DNA from 2 places in the Vibrio sp. PNB23_22_6 genome. Region 1 is predicted to be linked to the other one. Evidence: predicted binding sites of a transcription regulator. Region 1 holds the regulator's gene; the other holds the start of a gene.
What was found. The regulator PurR, encoded in region 1, represses purine synthesis genes. The targets are predictions, from matches to a motif close to TNANGNAAACGTTTNCNTNA.
Positions count from the first base shown of each region.

Region 2: the regulator PurR is predicted to act here: its motif matches at 2,087-2,106, upstream of glyA (serine hydroxymethyltransferase).

Region 1 covers NZ_JBNFXP010000003.1:250,773-266,802, forward strand. The annotation lists gene glgC (glucose-1-phosphate adenylyltransferase) at 1-841, shown strand, start outside; gene glgA (glycogen synthase GlgA) at 831-2,288, shown strand; gene ACVA54_RS04280 (alpha/beta fold hydrolase) at 2,408-3,211, shown strand; gene ACVA54_RS04285 (DUF2007 domain-containing protein) at 3,246-3,563, opposite strand; gene ACVA54_RS04290 (TVP38/TMEM64 family protein) at 3,563-4,255, opposite strand; gene ACVA54_RS04295 (TfoX/Sxy family DNA transformation protein) at 4,374-4,964, opposite strand; cyclic di-GMP riboswitch class I at 5,081-5,170, opposite strand; gene purR (HTH-type transcriptional repressor PurR) at 5,450-6,454, opposite strand; gene torD (molecular chaperone TorD) at 6,889-7,536, opposite strand; gene torR (two-component system response regulator TorR) at 7,804-8,517, shown strand; gene elyC (envelope biogenesis factor ElyC) at 8,588-9,373, opposite strand; gene cmoM (tRNA uridine 5-oxyacetic acid(34) methyltransferase CmoM) at 9,488-10,279, shown strand; gene mukF (chromosome partition protein MukF) at 10,282-11,619, shown strand; gene mukE (chromosome partition protein MukE) at 11,600-12,325, shown strand; gene mukB (chromosome partition protein MukB) at 12,328-16,030, shown strand, end outside.
Region 2 covers NZ_JBNFXP010000020.1:19,475-24,707, reverse strand. The annotation lists gene metN (methionine ABC transporter ATP-binding protein MetN) at 1-260, opposite strand, end outside; gene gmhB (D-glycero-beta-D-manno-heptose 1,7-bisphosphate 7-phosphatase) at 593-1,144, shown strand; gene ACVA54_RS15005 (YitT family protein) at 1,214-1,816, opposite strand; gene glyA (serine hydroxymethyltransferase) at 2,164-3,414, shown strand; gene lipA (lipoyl synthase) at 3,760-4,725, opposite strand; gene lipB (lipoyl(octanoyl) transferase LipB) at 4,722-5,233, opposite strand, start outside.

The sequences.
Region 1 (16,030 bases):
CTACAAAATGGACATCAAACAGATGTTGGCTTTCCATAAAGAAAAAGAAGCTTCTTTAACGGTTTCCGCATTGCGCATGCCACTTTCAGAAGCGTCCCAATTTGGTGTTATTGAAGTAGATAGTGAAGGGCGCATGATTGGCTTTGAAGAAAAGCCAGAAAATCCGAAGTCTATTCCTGGCGACCCTGAGCATGCACTCGTCTCTATGGGTAATTATATCTTTGAAGCACAGACGCTATTTGCAGAGTTGATTGAAGATGCCGACGATGAAGCGTCCTCGCACGATTTTGGCAAAGACATCATTCCTAAAATGTTCCCACGTGGTGATGTTTTCGTGTATGACTTCAGCACTAACCGCATTACTGGTGAAAAGGAAGAAGTTTACTGGCGTGATGTTGGTACGATTGATGCCTACTGGCAAGCTCATATGGATCTGCTTAAAAAAGACGCGCCATTCTCGCTATACAATCGCAAGTGGCCACTGCACACTTACTATCCACCATTGCCACCAGCCACGTTCACAGATTCTGATAATGGTCGTGTCCAGATTATCGATAGTTTAGTGTGCAACGGCAGCTACGTGCGCGGCTCTCGTATTGAGAAATCGGTGCTAGGTTTCCGTAGCAACATCGCTTCAGCTTGTGACATTAGCGAATCCATTTTGCTTGGTGACGTAAAAGTTGGTGAAGGTTGTGTGTTGCGTCGTGTGATTATTGATAAAAACGCTGACATCGCACCGGGTACTCAAATTGGAGTGAACCTACAAGAAGATAAAAAACACTTCCATGTATCAGATGATGGCATCGTTGTTATTCCTAAAGGAGCAAGTGTTGGCTACTAACAATTTGTCGGTACTGTTTGTAGCGTCTGAAGTCGAAGGGCTGATCAAAAGTGGTGGCTTGGCTGATGTAGCCAAGGCACTACCGGAAGCTTTGCTGAATCTTCAGCAAGATGTACGGATTACCATTCCTGCTTACCATGGTATTGAGCAATTATCAGAAGCGGAAACGCTTTTAGAAACCAAGTTAACAAGTTGGCCTCACACTGATTATCGAGTCCTTAAGCTCACGGTTGGGGATAATCCCGTTTACTTGATTGACTGCCAGCCGTATTTTAACCGCCCATCCATGTATGCGGAAAATAACCAAGCGTATACGGATAACGGTGAGCGGTTTGCTTTCTTTAGCGCTGCGTGTCTGGATATGTTGCCAAAACTTGGCTTTCAACCAGATATTGTACACGCGAATGATTGGCATACTGGACTCGTTCCGTTTTTGCTCAAACATCGATATGGATCGGACCCTTTTTTTGCACATACCCGTAGTGTTCTCTCAATTCATAACGCAGTATTTAAAGGCGTATTCAGCTATGACGACGTTCAATGTTTGCCGGAATTCCATAGCCGTAACGAGCCGGATGCCGCCGTAAGCACCACGCACATTACGATGCTAAAAGCGGGGGTAATGAGCGCAGATAAAATCAATGCAGTCAGTCCAACCTACGCTGAGGAATTGAAAACGGAACTTGGTAGCCATGGTATGGCATGGGAGTTCCAGCAACGTTCTGAGGACTTGGTTGGTATTCTCAATGGTTGTGATTATAGCGCTTGGAATCCAGAAACTGATCCTAATTTGCCACTACACTACAAATCCAATCGTCAGAGTATGGTTCGAGGTAAGAACGCTTGTAAAAAGGCACTGCAAGAGAAGCTAGGGCTTGAAACGTCGGATTGCGCTATGTTTGGTATGGTCTGTCGTTTGACGCAACAGAAAGGGGTACATTATCTTCTTCCTGCATTAGCTGACTTTCTCAAACACGATGTCCAATTGGTTGTGGTGGGAACAGGTGATCCTATATTTGCAGCACAATTACGTGACGTCGCGGCACTATTTGCCAACAAATTTGTGTTTGTCGAAGCCTACGATAATGAGTTAGCGCATTTGGTTGAAGCAGGTTCTGATTTCTTCTTGATGCCATCGGAGTTTGAACCTTGTGGCTTAAACCAAATCTACAGCATGGCTTACGGTACACTGCCAATTGTTCGTGGTGTCGGTGGTCTAAAAGATAGTGTTAACGATTACGATGCGGATCCATTAGACGCAACTGGTTTTGTGTTTGATGGGCCGACACCACAAGCATTATTGCTCACGATGTTAAGAGCTTTATTGCTCTATGCACAAAACATCAAAGAAGTGAGACGTGTTCAGCTCTATGCAATGCAAAAAGATTTTTGTTGGCGCAAAGCGGCAGAAGAATATCTGCAATTGTATCGCGCTGCGTTAAATTAATGCAAAATCTTAAATAACTGTAATCTAAGGCACCGATTATGGTGCCTTAATTTTCTCGTTAGTGATGGAATGTGGTAGGATTTACTCCTTTGTTTACTACGACTGTTGATCACTGACGCATGACTCAGCCAATCTTGTTCCACAAAACCTATCTGCACCCTACTAGCAACGAGTGGGTCGTTTTCGTACATGGTGCTGGTGGCAGTTCTTCAATATGGTTTAAACAAATCAAAGCGTATAAACAGCACTTTAATTTGCTGTTGATTGACCTTCGAGGACATGGAAAGTCAAACCAATTACTTAAAGAGCTGATCACAAGCCGTTATACCTTTACTGCCGTGACGCAAGATATTTTGAAAGTGTTGGATCATTTAAAAATCCAATCGGCACATTTTGTCGGCATGTCACTTGGGACCATCATTGTACGGAATTTAGCAGAGCTTGCTTCTGAGCGTGTGTGTTCGATGGTGTTAGGTGGGGCCGTGACGCGATTAAACACACGTTCACAAATTTTGGTGACGTTAGGTAATCTTGGTAAACATATTTTGCCCTACATGTGGTTGTACAAGTTGTTTGCTTATGTCGTGATGCCACAAAAGAACCAGCGTGAATCTCGCCACCTATTTATTCGTGAAGCGAAGAAGTTGTGTCAAAAAGAGTTTAAACGTTGGTTCATTTTAGCCACCGATGTGAACCCACTAATGAGATATTTCAAAGATAAAGAACTGCCGATTCCGACGCTTTATTTGATGGGAGATCGGGATTATATGTTTATCAAGCCCGTAAAAGAGATGGTAGCAGCCCACAAGCTGAGTTCGTTGCGGGAGATCCCAAACTGTGGTCATGTATGCAACGTAGAACGACCTGACGATTTTAACCAACACTCAATAGAGTTTATTAAGCAGCAGCGCCTAACGGCTTAATCTCAGCTGAAGGGACAAAAGAGTAGGGGAACCGTTATGGTTCCCCTATTTGATATCCGCAGTGCCAGCAAGCTCCAAACTGCCCTTCATTTTGCTCTAAGCACTGCGGGCACTGCCAATCTAGATAAGTTGGTTCTGCTTGTTTGCGATACTCTTCAAGTATCACTGAGGCTTTCAGCTTTTGCTCTGGATGTAAAAGCCAAATATACGGGTCAGTATCATCACCAAATGGCAGCTCACCTTTTAAACCAAACAGGTTTTCACCTCGCACTTCACAAACAATGTGTTCCGTTTTGAGTAGTTCACAGACGATGTGGGCTTCAGTGGGGTTTTGAGCGATATATATCTTCATTAAACGTTTCCATTCGGTTGCCCCTGAACTGGCCGGATTTTATTCATGACCCATTTTGCGATGATAGGGAATAACCCAAGCAATGCAAATGACGCCAATACTGCTGGAGACATAATGCCGGACAGACTATCTATGGTTGCGAGTTGAGTACCTGCATTGAGATAGACGGCCGTTCCTGGCAGCATACCAACTTGACTGGTTAAGTAGAATCGAACCACCGTCATTGGCGTTAAGCCCATCAGTAGATTGATTAAGAAAAAGGGGAACACGGGAATGAGGCGCAGTGAAAATAGGTAAAATGCCCCGTCTTTTTCAACACCATGGTTAATAGCACTTAGCTTATTGCCAAACTTACTTTGCACCCACTCACGCAATAGATAGCGGCTACTTAAGAAGGCGATGGTAGCACCTATGGTGCTGGCAAAAGAAACCAGTAATAAGCTAGCCCAGAAACCGAATAGAGCAGCACCAAGCAGAGTAACAACAGCGGCGCCAGGGATCGAGAACGCCGTAATTGCGATGTAGGCAAAGAAATACGTCGCTGCAGCGAAAGCGAAGTTCTGGTTAATAAACGTATTCAAAGCCTCTTGCTGTGCTTTTGCGTTTTCTAACGTTAAATATTGGCTGAAGCTCACCCCTAGAAAGATGACCGTCGCAAGTAGGAACAGACCTAAAATCAGTTTTTTATTCATTGTCGTTACTCCATTTCGCAGCTTAGATAATAAGACAGAATGGAAGAAGAAAAAATTTCAAAAAAAAACCGCAGTATCAAAACTGCGGTTTTTACTCAATGTCATGCTGAATCGCGCGTTATGAAAGCGCGAACATCAACTCTTCTCTACGAGACTGAGGCACAACGCTCCAATGCGTACCGTTGATTGCCCCTTCTAACGCCCACAGCAACTCAATACTTACCGTAGAGGTATGCGTATCTTGAATTGCTTTGTAAGCATTTAAGGCACCTTCATCTTCTAGCTCTTCGACGGAATCGATGCCTGCTTTCTTTAGCATGCGTTCAGTCGCTAAGCGTAGATTAGGAAGATCTTTCAAACGGTTTGGCTTAGTGCTCGCTTGTTGCTTTTTTTCTTGCTTAGCCGTCTCTAGAGATAGCTTAGCAACATCAATCAAGCGGTCAGTCGATTCCCACAAATCATCAGAAATAGCATAGTATTTCGTCACTACGGGGAATCCACGTTTCTTGTAGACGTACGGTTTTAATCCTTGAGTCTCGAAGTCAGATGAAGTTTTTTGGTCTCCTCGAATATGAAGTTGATTGTTCACAACGAGTGCAAACATCGTTTCATCAGCGAAAAGCCCGAAGCCACCAAACATTGAGCGCGACTTGATCGTACCAAGTGCCTCAAACAGCTTCATTGAGTCTTTGAGTATCGGTTTATCCATGGTGTGTTATCTCGGTGTAATTAATATTACGCCACCAAAAATCAGGTCCGAGAGATTAGCAAATGCATGCAGACACAATGTCATTAAAGGGTAAACTCACTTAATGCATATTTGCCATCGGTAACCCCGCTACCTTTCACTATATTTAGTGGTTAAGGCCGGAGGCTTTGCGTCCCATCCTTTCGAATGGTTTGCCCTGTGCGTGACAAGAGGAGAATACTTCGTATATTGCATTAACATCACGTTCCAAACACTAAAGTGTGATCTCTATTCAACTAATGGTGCCATCTTAATGTGTCTAATTTCATATTTTGAAATGTCTACTTGCCATACAAAAGCTTGATGTAGGAAATGGGCAACAAGTTAGTTAAAACAGCAATTTATCTTAGCTTTTGATTATATAAGTAATGTGAAATGCTTAAAAAATTTCATTTTACGAAATAAAAAAAGCACTCCGAAGAGCGCTTTATAAACTTGAGGGGGAGTTAGTTCAATTTCTTAACGGTGTTACGAACCACAATCTCAGGCTGCATTTCAAAAATGCGTTTTTCGTGTTCTTTGTCTTTGATTCGCTCTAGTAAAATCTCGAACGCATTCTTACCAACACGTCTTTTTGGTTGGTGAATAGTCGTTAGAGGAGGCGAGAAGAACTCCGCAAGCTCAATATTGTCATAGCCAATCACTGAGATATCATCAGGGATTTTTATGCCATTTTGTTGTAGACGGCTCATTAAGCCTAATGCCATGGTATCGTTAAAACAGAATACCGCAGTAGGGCGTTTATCCATTGCCGTAATGTTGTCTGCAGCAAGTACTGCCGTATCACACTCGAAGTTACCTTCGAGAATTAACTCTTCGTTTACTGGTAGCTTTGCTTCAGCCATTGCACGTCGAAAACCAGAAATACGCTCTTTACATGCTGCTTTATCAAAGTGACCGCTTAGGCATGCAATATCGGTGTGACCATTGTCAATCAGGAACTTCGTTGCTAGGTAACCACCTTCTTCAGAGTTGTCGATGATCTTATCCGCCTTTGAGCTTTCTGGGCCCCAGTCCATGACAACTTTTGGTATATCAGCATGGCGATCCAGCATTTCTTGTAGCTCTTCGGTTAAATCCGAGCACATCACTAAAATGCCATCAACACGCTTTTCTGCCAGCATTCGAATATAGTCACGTTGCTTCTCATAGATACCACCAGTATTACATAGGATCAGTGTGTATCCTTGGCGGTAACAGTAGCTTTCAACACCGTCAATAACTTCAGAGAAGAATAGGTTTGTTGATTGTGTTACCAACATGCCGATAGTACGGGTTGAGTTACACTTTAAGCTGCGGGCAACAGCACTTGGCGCGTAATTTAGTTCATCAACTGCTTTCATTACTTTTTCTTGGGTTGTTTCTGCAACAAAGCGCGTTTTATTAATTACGTGCGAAACTGTTGTGGTAGAAACGCCGGCTAAGCGAGCAACGTCTTTTATAGTGGCCATAAATGATGTCCTGTATCGAGCTACTTAATACCGTAGTGAATACAACCTTACGCTTAGTATCTGCGCAAACCGAGTGTTATGAGGAAAGTAGTACTCAATAGTTCAGGCAGTGGTTGTTCCGAAATCGGTATAATAAAGGTTTGTAGCAACATTCGTTGCTGAGAGTATTATTCCTTTTAGTTACAATAAGGAATGGATCAGCAATGATGTTAATAAAACACAAAAACCGCTATATTTCAGCGGTTTACATATAAATCATATTTAATCGTTTGCGTTCACATTTTAGACTGATGCGAGCACGCTGGCAATGTTTTCAGCTGTGGTTTTGTGTATTTCAAGTCACATTTTAACTGCGAAATGAAAAGGCTTTTCTACGCCAGACTAAAACTGAACGAACAAATAAGGAGCTCTGAACTCCCCAAAATAGACGGCAATTATTCACCAAGAAGGTAATTGCTGTCCAGTTTACAAAATGCAATTAATAGTTGTGCAACGCTAACATAGAAGCCAAATTCATCGAATTGTTTACACTTGGCAGCAAATGGCGGTAACCAAGTTAACAGCTGTTGCTGAATGAAATCGTTCTGTTTGGTGAATGCTTCTTCCATATGCTTTTCTTGCTCGAGTTCGTTAGAGCGGATGATCATGTTACCCAAAAAGTCTAACTCAACGGCTAAATGGTCTGCGGGCTCTTTGAGATTTACGTCCACTTGAACACCAAAATCGGCCATCAGTTTTTCCATTTCTTCTGCTGGCTTGTCGTTTAACAGTCCAGATTTACCAATATACATCGATGCGTATGGAAGGGCGCCATGTTTTTCTGTTTTAAGGAAAAGTTCACAAAAGTCTGCGGCAAGTTCTAATTGGGCATCTTCACGATCTTGTAAGCGGTTTAAAGCGTCCACAAGCGAGTCTACGGCTGGTTTAAGGGATTTATTTTCACCTAAACCAGCTAAAAAGCTTCGAATTTCAACACTATGATAAGTCTCTAGTTCTTTTTCGGTCAGTTCTTTGGCGAACAGGCTAGAAAACCACCAGTAAATTTCGGCACGTTTTTCATTAAAAGCTTTCACTTCTTGCATTTTTTGCTCCTGAATGATGCTCTTAAAACGGCATCTTGAAGTCACTTGAGAATATTTCCTTAAGTGTAAACAATTAAAATGAATAGCAGTAACTATAATTATGATGCCTTGTGGAAGAATATGCTCTTTTGTTAATGGCTACAAATAAGCTTGCTTTGAATCAATAAAATCGCAAAATCTTGCTTTTTTATGTATCTATGACTAGAAATGTTACTAGTTATGAATAGAATACGTCTTGGAATATAAAGAAGACAGAAAGTGGTGTAAATGAGCTATCACGTATTGGTCGTAGAAGATGATGTTGTAACTCGCAGTAAGCTTGCGGGCTATTTCCAAAATGAAGGTTACAAAGTCAGTGAAGCAGAAAGTGGCGCAGAAATGCGCGAGGTGCTTCAAGATGGTGACGTTGATCTTATCATGTTGGATATTAACTTGCCCGGTGAAGATGGTCTTATGCTTACGCGTGAATTACGCAGCCAGTCAGACATCGGCATCATATTAGTGACAGGACGCACGGATAGCATTGACAAAATCGTTGGCCTAGAAATGGGCGCAGACGATTATGTGACAAAGCCTTTTGAACTAAGGGAATTATTGGTTCGAGTTAAGAACTTATTGTGGCGCATCTCTGCTGCTCGCAATGGCTCTCAAAAAGCAGAAAAAGAAAGCAATGAAGAACACATTGTACGTTTTGGCGAGTGGACATTTGACATCCAGCGTCGTGCGCTAAGTCGCAACGGTGAGCCAGTGAAACTGACCAAAGCTGAATATGAGCTTTTGGTTGCCTTGTCTTCATATCCAAATCAGGTATTAAGCCGAGAACGTATTTTGAATATGATCAGCCACCGAGTGGATGCGCCAAATGATCGTACTATCGATGTATTAATTCGACGTATGCGCGCTAAGATGGAGTTTGATCCGAAGAACCCACAAATTTTTGTGACCGTCCATGGTGAAGGCTACATGTTTGCAGGTGACTAAGCTAAGTCGTAAAGAAAAAGGAGAGCATGGGCTCTCCTTTTTTCTATCTTGTGATTCTTACTTACTCGATTTATTGGCTTGCAACCATTGGGGTTTGCCCAACTGTGTCACGCAGTTTTTGCCATAAACCACCAAGGTATTCATGCCAATAAATTTCAGTTTGTTCCAAGTATTGTGCTTTTGGTGAGTATTTATGCCAAGGTTGATGAATTTCATCGATAGCAAGATAGTTCGTAGCGGCTGGGGTTGGCTTGATTCCTGCCGCATTGAACTCATACAGAGCCCGTTTCATGTGGCTAGCAGAGGTCACTAAAACCACTTCTTTCTGTTTCACAAACGCAGCCGCTTGTCGCGCTTCTTCCCAGGTGTCTTTTGCGTCCTCTAATAAAATGATATCAGGTTTAGCCACACCGAGTGCCAGAGCAACGTTGGCCATCATACGGGCGTGACTTATCTCAGACCCGCCAGCGTAACCAGACAGAATCAGCTTTGCTCCTGGGTACATACGCAAAATACGGATACCTTCAGTTAAACGCATCAGCGCGGTACGACTTAATTGAGAAGTGGGTGGGATCTCATCATCGACGACATGGTTATTACCTAATACCATAACGTAGTCTACGGTTTCAGATGACGGTAAAAACGCTTTATACTCTCGCTCTAATGGCATCAAGAGTTTCGTTGATAGTGGTTGGAAGGCCGCTAGGAAAATACCGACAAAAGAGAGGAGAACAACAAAACATCCTGTTTTGCGTTTGGTGGTAAAACTGATAAGCGCAAGACCTAATAACCCTATCAGTAGCAGTGCGGGCAAGGGCATGACCAGAGCGGTCACTACTTTTTTCAGCTCAAACATACATAAATAGTCCGAAAAAACATCAATTGATAATAAAAATGAGGTTGACCCTCTTTATTCCTGCTTTCCTTGTGCCAGAATAGCGGCACAATCCGTTATGATAACTCAGCAGAAGTGACAGAAGACCGCAATTTCGACGATATCGCCCACAAATTTGCAAAAAATATTTACGGCTCCGATAAAGGGGAGATCCGGCAAATCATTGTATGGGAAGATTTTCTACAGATTCTAAGTGAATTAGGCGCTGACCAGCAAGCTCTTGATGTACTTGATGCAGGCGGTGGGTTGGCACAAATGTCGCAAAAGCTTGCTAAGCTCGGACATCACGTTGCTTTATGTGATCTATCTTCGGAAATGCTGCAACTAGCGAAACAGGATATTGAAAAAAATGGTTTGCTTGAGCAGTATCGCCTGATTCATTCACCTGTCCAGTCCATTGGCGAGCATATGGAAGCGCAGGTGGATCTTGTTATGTTCCATGCAGTGATGGAGTGGTTGGTTGATCCTAAAGCCGCTCTCGAAACAGTATTGGAACAAGTAAAACCGGGAGGCATTGCTTCGGTAATGTTCTATAACCACCACGGCTTAGTCTATAAAAATGTGGTATGCGGTAATATTCCACATGTATTAGACGGCATGCCCCATCGGAAGAGATTTAAATTACAGCCACAGAAAGGTCTAAAGCCTGAGGATGTCTATCAATGGATAGAAGACTCTGGTTTTAGCATTTGTGGAAAGTCTGGTATTCGTTCATTCAGTGATTACATAGGCAATATGCAATACATGGGCGATTACGAGTTTGAAGATGTGTTGGCGCTAGAAAAACAACTTTGTCGACAAGAGCCATACCTCTCATTAGGCCGCTATATTCACGTGTGGGCTAAGAAGAACGATAAACAGGAATAACAATGAGTGAGATGACTCTCAATGCTGCAGAGCAACCAATCGATGAGTTGGTTGGCTGGGTAAAGCAGCACGATTTCTCGTTGAACCTGACCACTGAGCGATTGGCGTTTTTGATTGCCATCGCCGTATTGAGTAATGAAAGGTTCGATGAAGAATTGGGTGAAGGTGAATTGCACGACGCATTTGCCATCGTCACTCGACTTTTTGATGAAACCGGTGAAGCCTCGGCTTTCCGTGCAAATAATGCCATCAACGAGATGGTTAAGCAGCGCCTTATTAGCCGTTTCGTCAGTGAACTCACTGACGGAGCCAGTATTTACCGCTTGTCGCCATTAGCGATAGGCATCACTGACTACTATGTGCGTCATCGTGAGTTCTCGAAACTGCGTCTTTCCATTCAGCTGTCGATGGTAGCGGATGAAATGGCGAAAGCGATTGAAGCAGCACAGAAAGGCGGTACGCCAGGCCATTGGCAAAAAAATGTCTACGGCGTATTGAAATACTCTGTAGGCGAAATTTTCGATCAAATTGATCTTAACCAACGTGTGATGGATGAACAGCAGCAATCTGTGAAGCTACAGATAGCGGATCTGCTGAACAAAGACTGGCGTGAAGCAATCAACAACTGTGAAGCACTACTGTCTGAAACTTCCAGCACGCTGCGTGAACTTCAAGATACGCTGCAAGCCGCCAGTGATGAACTGCAAACTCAGATCCTCGACATCCAAGAAATTGTCTATGGTGATCCTGAGCTGGAGTTTATTGAAGAGGCCCTATTTAGCCTACAAATGAAGCTAGATCGAATCACCAGCTGGGGCCAACAGGCGATCGACCTTTGGATTGGTTACGACCGACACGTACACAAGTTCATCCGTACCGCGATTGATATGGATAAGAACCGTGCGTTCAGTTCGCGTCTGCGTCAATCAATAAAAGATTACTTTGATATGCCTTGGTATCTGACTTTTGCAGATGCAGAAAGGCTTTCCGATCTTCGTGATGAAGCTCTGGTGCTACGTGATGACGAGGTAACAGGCCAAGTTCCGATGGAAGTGGAATACGAAGAGTTTCAACAAGTCAATGATGAGTTGTCAGAGCGTATTGGTAACATGCTGAAAGCGCATAAAGACCAAGGCGCACCAATCGATTTGAGTGTGGTTTTGCGAGACTACCTCGCGCAACACCCAAGAACTCATCACTTTGATTTAGCCCGAATTGTTGTCGATCAGGCGGTTCGTCTGGGTTACTCGGAATCGGACTATCAAGCCGTTCAACCAGACTGGAAAGCAATCAACGAATTTGGGGCAAAGGTACAAGCGAATGTCATCGACCGATACTAATGAATACATGTCAGAGAATCTGGCAAAAGCAATTTCTAACCCTCTGTTCCCAGCGCTAGATAGCATGCTACGAGCAGGGCGTCATATCTCAAGTGAAGATCTAGACAATCACGCGTTGTTGTCGGATTTCGAACTTGAGCTTTCTTCTTTCTACCAGCGCTACAACACTGAGTTGGTAAAAGCGCCAGAAGGTTTCTTTTACCTTCGCCCTCGTTCAACGTCTCTGATTGGCCGTAGTGTCCTTTCTGAGCTGGATATGCTGGTGGGTAAGGTACTGTGTTTCCTTTACCTAAGCCCAGAGCGCCTAGCACATGAAGGTATCTTCACCAACCAAGAGCTGTACGACGAGCTGCTTGCACTGGCAGATGAGAACAAGCTGATGAAGTTGGTGACCAATCGTGCAACCGGTTCAGACCTTGATAAAGAAAAGCTGTTTGAAAAAGTACGCACGTCACTTCGTCGTCTGCGTCGTCTAGGCATGATCATAAACATCGGTGAAACCGGTAAGTTCAGCATCAGTGAAGCGGTGTTCCGTTTTGGTGCCGATGTACGTGTAGGCGATGATATGCGTGAAGCGCAGCTGCGTCTGATCCGTGACGGTGAAGCCGTGGTGCACACCAAAGAACCAAGTCAAGGCAGCCTACTGTCTGAAGAAGGCCAAGACGACCATGCCCAAGAAGAAACAGCAGAAGAGGGTGAAGCATGAGCATGATTGAACGCGGTAAATATCAATCGCTGACCATGGTCAACTGGAACGGCTTCTTTGCCCGTACGTTTGACATCGATGGTCTGGTAACCACCCTATCAGGTGGTAACGGTGCAGGTAAATCAACCACAATGGCGGCGTTCATCACCGCATTGATTCCTGACCAAACGCTACTGCACTTCCGTAATACCACAGAAGCAGGCAGCAGCCAATCGTCTCGCGACAAAGGCCTATACGGTAAGTTACAACCGGGCGCGTGTTACGCGGCGCTAGACGTAGTGAACTCACGCAACCAACGCCTATTGTTTGCAGTAAAACTGCAGCAAGTTGCGGGTCGTGACAAGAAAGTAGACATTAAACCGTTTGTTATCCAAGGTCTCCCAAGCCATGTAAAACCAACGGATATCTTGGTTGAAAGCGTATCTGCGACGCAAGCTCGTGTACGTCAAATCAACGAAGTAAAAGAGTCGATCGCGGAATTTGAAGGTGTTCAATTCAAAGCCTTCTCTTCTATTGTGGATTACCACTCGCAGATGTTCGAATTCGGTGTGATTCCGAAGAAACTGCGTAACTCTGGTGACCGATCTAAATTTTACCGCCTGATCGAAGCATCGCTTTACGGTGGTATTTCAAGTGCGATTACGCGTTCGCTACGTGACTACCTTCTGCCACAAAACGGCGGCGTGAAGAAAGCATTTCAAGATATGGAATCGGCACTGCGTGAAAACCGCATGACGCTAGAAGCGATCAAAACCACGCAAACAGACCGTGACTTGTTCAAACACTTGATCACAGAGTCGACCAACTACGTGGCAGCGGACTACATGCGCCATGCGAACGATCGTCGTAACAAGCTGGATAAAACGTTGTCATTGCGTTCAGAGCTGTTCGGTTCTCGTGAAACCTTAGTTGAGCAAAACAACCTGCTTAATCGCGTTCAAGAAGAGCTCGAACTGCTGATTGAGTCAGAATCTGCGTTAGAGCAAGACTACCAAGCGGCTTCGGATCACCTGCAGTTGGTGCAAAACGCACTGCGTCAGCAAGAGAAGATCGAACGCTACCAAGAAGATCTTGAAGAGCTGAGTGAGCGTCTTGAAGAGCAGATGATGGTGGTAGAAGAAGCGCAAGAACGCGTGATGATGGTCGAAGAGCAAGCAACCGTTGCGGAAGAAGAGGTGGATAGCCTTAAGACGCAACTGGCGGACTACCAACAAGCGCTCGACGTTCAGCAAACTCGCGCACTTCAATACCAACAAGCGGTCCAAGCGCTGGAAAAAGCGAAGCAACTACTTGGCGATGACAGCTTAACGGCAGAATCAGCGCAAGCACTTGTGTCTGAACTTAAGAGCAAAGAATCAGAAAGCACTAACGCGTTGCTATCGGTTAAGCACAAACTGGACATGTCTTCTGCAGCGGCAGAGCAGTTTGAAACAGCGCTTAAACTGGTACAAAGCATCGTTGGTCAAGTTGAGCGCAAAGACGCGTCTGAACATGCGAAAACTGCGATTGCGAAAACGCGTGAATCTCAGCAAGTTGCGCAAAACGAACAACAATGGCGTGCACAGCACCGTGACCTTGAGCGTAGCCTTAACCAGCAACGTCAAGCGCGCGAGCTAGTCAACGAATACCAAAAGCAGTTTCATATTGAACTGACTGACGAAATCACGTTTGAACAAGAACGTGAGCGTCACGCGATGCAAATCGACTCGCTAGAAATGGCGCAGGAAGACGTGCGTGAGCAACGTAGCGAACAGCGTCGTCTAGAGCAAGATGCCGCTGCGGAAATCAACAAGCTAGAAGCGATTGCACCAACGTGGATTGCGGCAAACGATGCGCTAGAAAAACTGCGTGAGCAAAGTGGCGCTGAGCTAGAAGATAGCCAATCGGTCATGAGCCAAATGCAAGTGGTGCTTGAGCAAGAGAAAACCCTTTCTCTGGCGAAAGACAAACTGGCAGAGCGTCGCAGTCAGCTTGAAGGTGAAATCGAGCGTCTTGCTTCTCCAGGTGGTTCAAACGACCCTCGCCTGAAGGGCTTGGCAGATACACTGGGCGGCGTGTTGCTGTCTGAGATCTACGATGACATCACAATTGATGACGCGCCTTACTTCAGTGCGATGTACGGTCCGGCTCGTCACGCTATCGTCGTTTCTGATCTCTCTGGTATCGAAGAGAAACTGGTAGAGCTAGACGATTGTCCAGAAGACTTGTACATCATTGAAGGTGACATCGATGCCTTTGATGACAGCTCATTCGACGCAGAAGAGCTAGAAGGCGCGGTTTGTGTTCGCATGAACGATCGCCAAATGCGTTACTCTCGCTTGCCAGAAATCCCATTGTTTGGTCGTGCAGCACGAGAGCAGCGTTTAGAGCTACTGCGTAACGAACGTGAAGAAGTGGTAGAGAAGCACGCGAAAGCGGCGTTCGATTCACAAAAAATGCAGCGCCTATACCAAGCGTTCAACCAGTTTGTGGCAAGCCATATTCAAGTGGCGTTCGAAGGAGATCCAGAGCAAGCACTGGCAACGATTCGCGACAAGCGCAACCAAATCGCTCGCGTACTGGCTGATCTGGATGCAAAAGAGCAGCAGCAACGTTCTCAACTTCAAACTACTAAGCAGGCGTTGTCTTCCCTAGATAAGCTAGCACCAAACATGGCGTTGATTGAAGATGAGTCGTTGCAAGCACGCTTTGACGAGTTGGAAGAGAAAATTGCTCAACTTTCAGAAGCAAAAGCTTTCCTAAATAACCACGCGAAAGCGGTGGCGGAACTGGAAAAAGTCGCGGTTGCCCTCGATACGGACCCAGAGCAATTTGATGCACTAGAAGCGGAATACAAAGCGGCAGACGAACAGCTGCAAGATCTTAAGAAGCAAATCTTTGCGCTGGCGGATCTGGTTGAACGTCGTCACTACTTCGCTTACTCAGATTCAGTCGACTTGCTGAACAAGAGCAGCGAACTGAGCGAGCAGCTAAAAGTGAAACTGGCTCAAGCGGAGCAGATGCGCGCACACGCTCGTGAAGAGTTGAAACAGTCGCAAGGTCAAATGAACCAATACAACCAAGTATTGGCGTCTCTGAAGAGTTCGCACCAAGCGAAACTGGAAACGGTTCAAGAGTTCAAACAAGAGCTGCAAGAGTTTGGCGTTAACGCCGATGAAGGTGCAGAAGAGCGTGCAATGCGTCGTCGTGACGAACTGCATGAGCGCCTACATACGTCTCGCAGCCGTAAGAGTGAACACGAACGCACGATCACAGCGACCGAGCTTGAGATGAAAGGCTTAGCGAAGCGTCTGAAGAAAGTTCAAAAAGAGTACGTTGAAATTCGTACCTTTGTCGTTGCGGCGAAAGCAGGCTGGTGTTCGGTACTTCGTCTTGCGCGTGAGAACGATGTTGAGCGCCGCCTACACAAGCGTGAACTGGCTTACATGTCAGCGAGCGAACTTCGTTCCATGTCGGATAAATCACTGGGTGCACTGCGTTTAGCGGTTGCGAACAATGATGATTTGCGTGACGCGCTGCGTCTATCAGAAGACAATGCTCGCCCAGAGCGTAAAGTTCTGTTCTACATTGCGGTTTACCAACACCTTCGTGAGCGTATTCGTCAGGACATCATCCGCACAGATGACCCAGTTGAAGCGATCGAAGAGATGGAAGTTGAGCTAGCGCGTCTAACGGAAGAACTCACACAACGTGAAAACCGTCTAG
Region 2 (5,233 bases), on a different contig from region 1:
ATCATTCCGATGTTGCGGCGAGTTTCTCCCAGCTGCTTTTTGCTTAATGTAGTTAGATCAACGCCATCAACGATGATTGAGCCTGATGTTGGGGCTTCCAGCATGTTGACACAACGGATCAGGGTACTTTTACCCGCGCCCGATGAGCCGATCACACCAAAGATGGTGCCCTTCGCGATATCTAGGTTAATGTCCTTGAGGGCAAGAATTTCTTTGCTTCCTTGGTAGAACACTTTATTGACGTTTTTTATTTCTATCATGTTTCAACCTGCACAGAGATACTGGGACCTTCACTGTTAAAAACGGCTTTTAACAGGAGTAAATTTTGAACTCTATCTCAATTCTCAGTTGATGCTATTGGGTAAGCGAAATGAAGTCAATAGATATTTTTACGTCTAGACGTCTAAGTGTATGGATGTTTTATTTCAGTACGTAAACAAGAAGAAGTATGAAAAAAGAGTGGTTTTCCAGAATTACCGATTCTCTGCTAACAAATCAACTGTTTTGTGTCGGCTTCACACGAATTAGATAGTGTTGAAGTTTATAAGGTGTGTAATAATCAGATTAAACCGAGTTAATAGAGAAATACGTTTTGGCAAAACCTGCTGTTTTTATCGATCGTGACGGCGTGATCAACGTTGACCACGGCTATGTTCATGATGAACATGATTTTGAGTACATTGATGGTGTGTTTGAAGCGACGAAAGCACTGAAAGATAAAGGTTACCTATTGGTGCTTGTAACCAACCAATCGGGTATCGCGCGTGGTAAATACAGTGAAGACCGTTTCTTATCTTTAACTCAGTGGATGGATTGGAACTTCGTCGATAATGGCGTTGAGTTCGATGGTTTTTATTATTGTCCACATCACCCAGAACATGGCATTGGCGAATACAAACAAGATTGTGATTGCCGCAAGCCAAAACCAGGCATGTTCATTTCTGCGCGTGACTTCTTGAAGATCGACATGGAGAAATCTGTGATGATCGGCGATAAAGCCGAAGACATGATGGCTGCAGAAGCGGCTGGCGTTGGCACTAAGATTTTGGTTCGCACAGGTAAGCCTGTCACTGAACAAGGTGAAGCGCTCGCGACGGTTGTACTTGATAGCATTGCAGACGTTCCTGCATATTTAAGTCGTTAACGCTATATCAAACGTAAGATTTATCAAGAAGCCAGCATATTGATTGCTGGCTTTTTTTTGTCTTTTTGGTTAAGACCCATAGGTCACAGAATAGCGATGCGGCTTGTGATTCATTGCGAGTACAAGGTTTAAGGCAAAAGCGCCAAGAATAGACAGGCCAATAATCCAAGGCGTGACGAAGAAGAAAGAGGCAAACAGGATGCACGCATCAATGGCCATCTGAGATTTGCCGACAGAAATGCCAAACTTATCTTGAATGAACAAACACAGGACATTAAAGCCACCCAAGCTAGAGCGATGACGGAATAAGATTAACATGCCTAAGCCCATCAATAAGCCTCCTGCAACGGCGCAGTAAACTTCATTGATGGATTCAAGTGAAATCAGCAGAGATAAGTGGTCAGCAAACACGGAAACCAAAGCGCCAGAGATAGCACTGTTAATCGCAAAACGGCCCCCGAAGCGTTTCCATGCCAATAAGTAGAATGGGCAGTTGGCGATAAAATACAGAACACCAAAGCTAAACGGCGTAAATTGGGTAATTAAAAGAGCCAGTCCAGTGGTGCCGCCCGTTAGCAGATTAGTAGACTGTAAAAAGAATACGCCCTGAGCAACCAGAAATGTGCCAGTTAAAATCGCAATCCAATCTTCTTTATTTGAGTGTTTTTCCATCAATATTGTATTTATTGCTAAGTTTTGGGGCATGCATAGTAGTAAAAAGATGATCTTTTCGGTAGCTAGGGGGTAAAATTTGCGGTAAACCTATGTAATTATCGTTTTACAGGGTGTAAAGCGTAAAATTGACACTCAGGTTTACATAGTGAATCGATTGCAATATCACTATGATAAACCATACATGTCATCATGAAAAAACTGCATGAGAAAATTGTAAATTTCTCTTTATGACCTAGATCAAATTCTGTAGAATGCGCGCTATCAGAGTGACGAAAACGTTTGCGTTAGGTCATTATTCGGTTTTTTTTGCAACTTTCAGTACTAATCTGAGTCAGGAGATACAGATGCTTAAGCGTGATATGAACATCGCAGATTACGATGCGGAACTGTTCGCAGCTATCCAGGAAGAAACCCTTCGCCAGGAAGAACACATTGAACTTATCGCTTCTGAAAACTACACAAGTCCACGTGTAATGGAAGCGCAAGGTTCTCAGCTAACGAATAAATACGCTGAAGGCTACCCAGGCAAGCGTTACTACGGTGGTTGTGAGTACGTAGATAAAGCTGAAGCACTCGCTATCGATCGTGCATGTCAACTGTTCGGTTGTGAGTACGCGAACGTACAGCCTCACTCAGGTTCTCAAGCAAACAGCGCAGTGTACATGGCGCTTCTAAACCCAGGCGACACAGTTCTCGGTATGAGCCTAGCACACGGTGGCCACCTAACTCACGGTTCCCCAGTGAACTTCTCTGGTAAGCACTACAACGTGATTCCTTACGGTATCGACGAAGCTGGTCAAATCAACTACGACGAGATGGAACAGCTAGCGCTTGAGCACAAGCCTAAGATGATCATCGGTGGTTTCTCTGCTTACTCGCAAATCGTTGATTGGAAACGCATGCGTGAAATCGCAGACAAAGTTGACGCTTACCTATTCGTAGACATGGCGCACGTTGCTGGTCTTATCGCTGCAGGGGAGTACCCAACGCCAGTTCCACACGCTCACGTAGTAACAACGACTACACACAAAACACTGGCAGGCCCTCGCGGTGGTCTTATCTTGTCAAACGCTGGCGAAGATATGTACAAAAAGCTGAATTCAGCCGTATTCCCAGGCGGTCAAGGCGGCCCTCTAATGCACGTTATTGCTGGTAAAGCAGTGGCGTTTAAAGAAGCAATGGAGCCTGAGTTTAAAGAGTACCAAGCGCGCGTAGTGAAAAATGCGAAAGCGATGGTTGGTCAATTCCAAGAGCGTGGCTACAAGATCGTATCTAACGGCACGGAGAACCACCTGTTCCTCGTTGATCTCATCGACAAAGGCATCACTGGTAAAGATGCAGATGCAGCGCTAGGTGCAGCAAACATCACAGTAAACAAGAACTCTGTACCAAACGATCCACGTAGCCCATTCGTAACGTCTGGTATTCGTGTTGGTACGCCAGCAATCACTCGTCGTGGCTTCACAGAAGAAGACGCGAAAGAGCTTGCGAACTGGATGTGTGACGTTCTAGATAACATCGGCAACGAGGAAGTTATCGAAGCAACGAAACAGAAAGTTTTAGAGATCTGTAAGCGTCTACCAGTTTACGCGTAACTTTCTTCGTAGAGTGAGCTGATTTCGTTGTCGAACATACTCATTTGCTAGAAGCAAACTCCGTGTGTTCTCCTAGAACTCGCCCCATCTATTTCGAAAGTTCACCCAATTTAAAGGTCCTCATTTGAGGGCCTTTTTGTTTTTCTAGAATAGGGAATCTCTTGTTACCACTGTTAATTAGAGTGCGTTGAAAGCAGATTCCTGATATCGCTTAGGCTCGTCAGAATGATGCGCTTTTTGTTCGAGAAAATCTCTTATCAACGCTCCAATTCTGGGAGTATATAAGTTAGATACAAAAAAAGGTTGGCATAGAGCCAACCTTTTCTCATCAAAGCAAGTCAGTGCTTATTTCACTTCAATACCTTGCGCCTGCATGTCGGCATGGTAAGAAGAGCGAACGAATGGACCACACGCAGCATGGGTGAAGCCAAGCTCTAGTGCGATCTCTTTTAGCTCGTCAAACTCTGAAGGTGGAACGTAACGCTCTACTGGCAGGTGGTGACGGCTTGGCGCTAGGTACTGGCCTAGAGTTAGCATGGTTACGCCGTGTGCACGAAGGTCTTTCAGTACTTCAACGATCTCTTCTTTCGTCTCACCCAGCCCCATCATCAGGCCTGACTTAGTCGGTACGTTTGGATGCTGCTCTTTGAATTTTTGCAGTAACTGTAGCGACCAATTGTAGTTCGCGCCTGGGCGAGCTTTACGATACAGACGAGGTGCCGTCTCTAGGTTGTGGTTGAAGACATCTGGTGGGTTGTCTTTCATCAGATCAAGTGCCACGTCCATACGACCACGGAAGTCAGGAACGAGGGTTTCAATTTTGATGTGTGGGTTCAATTCGCGGATTTCACGGTTACAGTTAGCAAAGTGCTCTGCACCACCATCACGCAGGTCGTCACGGTCTACCGAAGTAATAACGACGTATTTCAACTTCATATCGGCGATGGTTTTCGCCAGTTTCTTCGGTTCTTCTGCTTCAACAGGTAGAGGACGGCCATGAGCAACGTCACAGAAAGGGCAACGACGAGTACAGATTGCACCTAGGATCATAAACGTCGCGGTGCCGTGGTTAAAACACTCTGCGAGGTTAGGGCAAGACGCTTCTTCACATACGGAGTGAAGTTTGTTCTTACGCATTGCCGATTTGATGTCTTGAATACGTTGGCTGTCGGCTGGTAGCTTGATCTTCATCCAATCAGGCTTACGTAGCACTTCTTTCTGCTCTGTAGGCATGTTCTTTACGGGAATCAATGCCATTTTGTCGGCGTCGCGGTATTTAACGCCTTTTTCCATCTGGATTGGTTTGCTCATGCTTTATTACCTTGAGAAGGTGCTTCTGTGCTGAATTTTACTTGCTCATAATCAAGCAAAGTAACGAGTTCTTGTATTAATTGTTTTTCCACGGTTTCGATGTCATCAGGTCCCCCAACTTGGCTAACCTGAACCATCTCCATTCCCTCATAACCACATGGGTTTATACGCAAAAATGGGGTTAAATCCATATCCACGTTTAGTGCGAGGCCATGGAATGAACATCCTTTGCGGATACGAAGACCGAGAGAACATATTTTTTTGCTGTCGACATAAACGCCTGGTGCGTCTGGTCGCGCAGCGGAATCGATATTGTATGCCTTTAGGGTATTGATCACGAGATTCTCAATGTGCGTAACGAGATCTCGCACTCCTAATTTTTTACGACGTAGGTTGATCAGGAAATAAGCAACCAACTGGCCCGGGCCGTGGTAGGTGACTTGTCCGCCGCGATCGCTTTGCACAACAGGAATGTCGCCAGTGTTAAGAAGGTGCTCCGCTTTACCTG